2 regions of the Paenibacillus sp. ALJ109b genome follow, and region 1 is predicted to be linked to the other one. Evidence: riboswitches for the same ligand, from Rfam matches in the RefSeq annotation. Region 1 holds a riboswitch; the other holds the start of a gene.
The links. A riboswitch is a leader RNA that binds a small molecule or an ion and turns the genes downstream of it on or off. The one in region 1 is predicted to bind glycine.
Positions count from the first base shown of each region.

Region 2: it holds a riboswitch for glycine, as region 1 does, so the genes downstream of both, sdaAB (L-serine ammonia-lyase, iron-sulfur-dependent subunit beta) here and gcvT (glycine cleavage system aminomethyltransferase GcvT) in region 1, are expected to answer to the same signal.

Region 1 covers NZ_JAAIFP010000013.1:90,016-93,416, reverse strand. The annotation lists gene gcvH (glycine cleavage system protein GcvH) at 476-865, opposite strand; glycine riboswitch at 1,213-1,334, shown strand; glycine riboswitch at 1,338-1,438, shown strand; gene gcvT (glycine cleavage system aminomethyltransferase GcvT) at 1,635-2,771, shown strand; gene gcvPA (aminomethyl-transferring glycine dehydrogenase subunit GcvPA) at 2,768-3,401, shown strand, end outside.
Region 2 covers NZ_JAAIFP010000019.1:183,769-187,169, forward strand. The annotation lists gene sdaAA (L-serine ammonia-lyase, iron-sulfur-dependent, subunit alpha) at 133-1,077, opposite strand; gene sdaAB (L-serine ammonia-lyase, iron-sulfur-dependent subunit beta) at 1,067-1,756, opposite strand; glycine riboswitch at 1,868-2,009, opposite strand; glycine riboswitch at 2,014-2,137, opposite strand; gene G3352_RS19825 (MFS transporter) at 2,475-3,401, opposite strand, start outside.

The DNA.
Region 1 (3,401 bases):
TCTTAATTTACAACCATATCGTAAATGAAAACGGTATCTTCTACAACGAAATGAAAACCTACTTCCGTCATGAACGTTGATGACAAGATTTAAATTTAAAGGATTGTTCCATATTTAAACCTGTATATGGATCGAAAACTGTTATTCCCTTTCATGTATCATACCCACGAGTTGCCCCATTTTACTGACAAATGAAATTGTAAATTTATTCTATTTGGGCGAGCTGTTTCTACCTCATTAGAAATGATGATGAAACATGTTAGATTGATATTTATTCCATCTAATTCGTCGACTAACAACGGAAAAAGGCGCAATTACTTCATCCTGATTCAGATGAGGCAATTGCGCCTAAATATTTTCCGAATAAGCAATATCACCATTCGGAGCTATAATCAATCGATTCATTTTATTACGTTAAAAGGACTTTTACATCAAGCTAAAACTCTCTATCCAACCGGTGAATTGTACCTTATTATTATTCCGTATGTTTACGATACGCATCCGCGTTCATCAATGTGGAAAGTGCTGCTGTCAGGTCGCCCTCAACACGAATCTCGATCATCCAGCCTTCCTCATATGGAGAGTTGTTAACCAGCTCCGGGGAATCCTGCAATGCATCATTCACAGCAATAATCGTTCCACTGACAGGAGAAAACAAATCCGAAACGGTTTTGACGGATTCAATCGTTCCAATACCATCTTCCGCTTTTACATCCGATTCAAGGTCAGGCAATTCCACAAACACAATGTCACCCAGCTGATGCTGCGCGAACTCGGTAATACCAATACGTACGGTATCCTCCCCTACGGTCTGCACCCATTCGTGCTCTTCACTGTACAGGAAATCACTTTTCAATTCGCTCATCGATATCCGCCTCGCTTTTCATTAATGAGTGCATGCGTTTCTTTGACCTTAACCTTTTTCCCAGAACATAGCGTATGATATTTTCGATTCAAATGTCAAGATACCTCACAATTTATTTGTATTTCTTCCTTATATGTCTGTAACTCAAATGGACCCTCCCTACATATAATGGTGAATATTAGAAAAGTAAGCGCACTCTTTATAAATAAACGAACATTATATAATCAATAGCAAATATCATTCGGATTTTTTATTAATTTCTATGATATCGTTCTTGACATCAATAGTCGATTCAGGCTTTAATGAGAGTAGTAAATGTGTTTAATTGGTCTATGCAATACCCGCGGATGAATGTAAAGGGAGAGATTACCCTTGACACCGACTCAGGGTGTACATGCGGTAACGCCGAAGGAGTAAACCACCGACAAGCGGAGGTGAATCTCTCAGGCAAAAGGACTTTTACGGGACGCAACTCTGGAGAGCATCTAATCGCCCTGTGTGGGCGTTATGATCACCCAAGGGGAAACCTGCTGCATCAGGCGGCGGGGTAACTCTCAGGTACCAAGGACAGAGCCTAAGAATACAGCGTGCTTCTGGCATGCCGATTCTTTGGCCTGTCCTTTTCCTTTTTCCCAAAAAACGAAAACAGGTTATAGAGCGGCGCTGCCTATAGCGTCCTTACCTTACTTTTATAATAAAATATGATGCCAGATTCATTGATCCATGGTTATACACTCGGCCGGTTGACGGCCCATGACGAGGTGATTGGATGTCCGATTTGCTTAGAACCCCACTCTTTCCACTCTATCAGCAATATGAAGGCGTACGATGCATTGATTTTGGTGGCTGGGAGCTCCCGGTACAATTCAGTGGAATTCAGAAAGAGCATGAAGCGGTGCGAGAACGTGCCGGATTGTTTGATGTATCCCACATGGGCGAATTCACAGTACAAGGTGAACACTCAGAAGCTTTTTTACAGCACATGACCACCAATGATGTAACAACACTCGTTCCCGGTCAGGCCCAATACACGTTAATGTGTTATCCGGATGGCGGCGTGGTCGATGATCTGCTGATCTATAAACTGAAAGACCAGCATTATATGCTGGTGGTTAACGCCTCCAACATCGACAAGGACTGGGCATGGCTGCAACAGCACATGATGCCAGGCGTAACGATGTCCAATGATTCGGATCAAACGGCGCTTCTTGCTCTGCAAGGTCCGCTGTCAGTGGATATTCTCAGAACGGTGACAGACATCGATGTGTCTTCAATTGAGCCTTTCCGCTTTGTGGCAAATGCGAAGGTATGTGGCGTTACATTGCTGTTATCCCGCACCGGTTATACGGGTGAAGATGGCTTTGAGCTCTACGTTCCTACGGAACAAGCCGCTGCGGTTTGGAACGGATTGATGCAAGCGGGAGAAGGTCACGGACTCGTTCCGACAGGACTGGGTGCCCGGGATACGCTGCGCTTTGAAGCCAAGCTGCCCCTGTATGGACAGGAATTGTCTGCAACCATCTCACCGCTAGAGGCTGGCGTTGGCATGTTTGTGAAGCTAAATGCAGGACCGTTTATCGGACATGAAGCCTTGTTGCAGCAAAAAAATGATGGGCCTGCCCGCAAGCTGGTCGGCATCGAAGTACTGGAGCGCGGCATTCCTCGTCCTCATTATCCAATTTACGCCGAAGGCGTGCAGATTGGTGAAGTGGCCACAGGCACCCAATCGCCTACGTTGAAACGCAATCTGGGGCTGGCCTTGATCGACAGCAAATATGCTGCACTGGGTACCCCGCTGGAGATTGAGATTCGTGGCAAGAAACTAAAAGCCGAGGTTGTAAAGACCCCTTTTCATAAACGGACACGTGCGCCAAAGACACCTACTCAAGGAGCTGATCAAGCATGAGCAAGCATCGCTACATTCCCATGACCGAGCAGGATCAGAATGCCATGCTGGCAACCATCGGCGTGGAAACGATTGAGGATCTGTTCCATGACATTCCACAGGAGATTCGATATCAGGGTGAACTGCCTGTTTCCTCCAAACTCGATGAATATGCACTGACACGTCATATGTCGAAGCAAGCGGCAGCGAATGCCAACTTCGAGACACACGCCAGTTTCCTGGGTGCAGGCATTTATGATCACCACGTTCCCTCCGTCATTAATCATGTCATCTCCCGTTCCGAGTTCTATACCGCCTATACACCTTATCAACCCGAGATCAGCCAAGGAGAATTGCAGGCGATTTTCGAGTTTCAATCCTACATCTGTGAGTTGACAGGTATGGCTGTAGCCAATGCCAGCATGTACGATGGTGCAACTGCATTTGCGGAAGCAGGCAATCTGGCCGCAGCGGCAACCCGCCGCAAACAACTGATTGTGTCACGTACCGTACACCCTGAATCCCGTCAGGTATTGCAAGCTTACGCTCATGGCCTCAATCTGGAGATTGTTGAGATTGGATATCAAAATGGTGTAACAGACTGGGATGCCCTGCAAGCCGCCGTGTCCGATGACACCGCAGCCGTCATGA
Region 2 (3,401 bases), on a different contig from region 1:
AACAGCAAAAAAGCCGATACGCTTCTTCACTAGGAAGAATTCGTATCGGCTTTTCGTATCATGATGGGAGCACATCACCTTTTTTTATATTAAAAGGCACACCAAGTTAAAATTGATTTCAGGCCAAAGGCGTTATGCCTTGGCTTCTGGTTCATTTTCAGCAGGAGACTCAGCTTCAACCTCAGGCTCAGCACGCTTCGCCTTTGGTTTAGCAAGCTTCTCCATCATTTTCCGTCCTGTCGGTGTTTGGGCAAGCCCACCTTGGGCCGTTTCACGGTGCCTGCTCGGCATCGCACTCCCCACTTCCAGCATGACATCAATGACTTCGTCAGAAGGGATAGCACTTCGTACGCCGGCCAGCGCCATGTCGGCCGCAGCCAAAGCAGTTACGGCACCCAGTCCATTACGCACGATGCAAGGGATTTCCACGAGGCCTGCTACGGGATCGCAGATGAGTCCTAGTGTATTTTTTAACGCGAGGCCAACCGCATGAACCACTTGCTCCGGCGTCCCTCCACGCAGCTCCACCATGGCTCCAGCGGCCATACCGATAGCAGAACCCACTTCAGCCTGACAACCACCCTCGGCACCCGAGATAAATGAGTTGTTGGCAATGACATAACCGATCGCTCCCGCACAGAACAGACCGTTCACCAGGTGCTCGTCACTCCAGCCAAAACGCTCTTGGGAGCTGATAAATACACCCGGAATGATGCCGCAGGAGCCGGCTGTCGGTGTCGCTACGATCCGGCCCATGGAGGCATTCACTTCCGATACACAAAGGGCATATGCCATGGCCAATGCAGAGGCATCTCCAGAACAAGTCTCGCCTTTACGAATGTACTCAGCCATTTTTTTGCCGTCTCCACCAGTCAAGCCGCTGCGTGATGTCGTATCTTCTGTCAGCCCTTTGTGTACAGCTTCCTTCATCACCTGATAGTAATCCGACATCTGCTGCACAACATCCGCTTCAGGAATATTCGTCTCCTGAACCTGCTCTTCGATCATCAGCTCGGCAATGGTCTTAGACTCTGCTGTACAGATAGTATTCAGTTCATGTAGATGTTTAAACCGCATCAGGCTCGACCCCTCTCTTCAAATCAATCACGCGAATGTCCAGCATATGATCCAGCGACCGCAGACGGTTCAACATCTCAGGATTCGGCGCACCATCCATCTCCATCGCTGTCAGTGCTTCACCATCCCGGGCTTTCCGATCCACTTGCATGTACCCGATGTTCACCCCGGACGAACTGATCGTGGAAGTTACGGAAGCGAGCACCCCTGCTTTGTCCGAATGTCGCAGTACAAGTGTGGGGAACTCTCCGCTGATCTGTACACGAAAATCATTCAATGCATGCACCGATACACTACCTCCGCCAATGGAAGCACCGATTAGTGTGCATTGACGGTCTCCATGCCAGAGTTCAATCTTGACCGTATTCGGATGAGGAGCAGGCAGGCCGCTTGTAAAAAACTCTACCTCCATACCCGCTTCCTCTGCATATTGTTCTGCATCCGGTATACGCGGATCATCAGTCACATAATCAAGCAGGCCACCGATCAACGCAAGATCCGTACCATGCCCCTGATACGTATCAGCAAACGAGCCATACAGAGTTAAACGGGCGCGTTCAGGCGTGCATCCCAGCCACTGACGGGCAATTCGCCCCAATCTTGCCGCTCCAGCCGTATGTGAACTTGATGGACCTGTCATGGACGGACCAATAATTGAAAAAACGTCTTTAAAACGCATCGCAAACCCTCCATTTATAATCGTCATTTTCATCCAGACGTACACCCATAATGTTCCTTTATTACTGAATGATGACATAAGAAAAGGACAGAAGAAGGCCCTAGGCCCTCTCTCTGTCCTCGATACCTGAGAGTTTCATGATAAGCAGCGCGGCGAATCGATGCATCCCTGTATTCACAGGTGATGTCACCCTGCACACCGTGCTGCTTGACCATATACCCCTTGGGTGGCGCAGTTCGCGCACTCTCCAGAGTTGCGTCCAACGATGGTACATTTACCTGAGAGATTAACTGCTGCGCCGGGTGCGCAGCAGCTTGCTCCTTCGGTGCCCGACAGCTGCCTTTGTACTCGACATGCCCAGGTCTCTCCCGCTCGCTATCATTCGCTGTATGGAACCATTCTGATCTTGTACCAGAACGATAATTGAAGTTTTTAATACTTTCTCATTAAGATTAATCGACCGGAAGATCAGTGTCAACAAACTTAACGATTTCTTTCTGAATAATTGTTTTTTTCCATTTTATACACAAGATAAACTGAACAACTGTAAACTTTCATCACATGAATGTGTTAATGCGTTTCATCTCGAAAGCGTATACATTTTTCATTTTCGATTAGCCAATATCTGTGTTTAATACTATTTATGTTATGTTCCGTTGAACTGTTCGGGTATTCAGGCAACCATTATTCTGTACTAGAATTGCCTTATTTCTGCCTGTTATCCCACCATCGCCTTGGACTTCGCCGGTTCATCGTAATACCTGCTTCGGGAAGGAAACATGCTCGTCACCCACAATCCCAACGCAGCTAACAGCATGACCCCAGATACAACTGTATATACCATACGAAGTGACAACTGCTCTGCCACTACCCCTGCAATCAAAATGGAAGCCACCTGCAGCAGACTTAACACAAGACCAAGTACACTACTCATTCTCCCCATCAGATCGACAGGGATATTATTTTGATAAAAGGTAATCAGGCCGGTATTCGCCAGTGCGGAGCACAGACCGAGCAGAATAAAGGCAACAGCCGCCAGTTCAAACGAGAATGAACGGGCGAACAGGAAATAACCAAGCGCAACCAGAAGTACACCGCCACCCATCATGTGACGGATCGGCAAATGTTTGGCGAACATCCAAACTAGCATGGAACCTGCCAAATAACCGATTCCGGTGACACTCATTAATGCTCCGTACTGCGATTCAGGCAGGTTCATTACCTGACGGATAAACACCACTTCCTGAGCATCCAGCGACATGCCGACGACCAGAATAATCTGGAACAGGGCATATATACTGACTACGTAGCCCGACTTCCGGCTGAAGCTCAGTACAGCTCTCCAATCCTGGGCAATCATTTGAGGCGTCAGTCTGCTTCCCGTCCCTATATTCTGTTCTCCAATGCCCAGTTTGGGAAGAAACATTAGAATCAACGCAGAAGCAGCAAAGGAAACCGCATTGGCATAAATGGCTGCCGCCGGAGATAGATAAATCAGCATCACTCCTGCAACTGCTGGGCCGGTAATAAATGCCCCTGAGCTGATCAGGGCTTGTAGGGAATTGAAGCGCTTGCGCCGTTCAGCAGGTACCAACCGGGTAATGTATACCTGAGAGGAAGGGACAAATATAGATGAAGACATGCT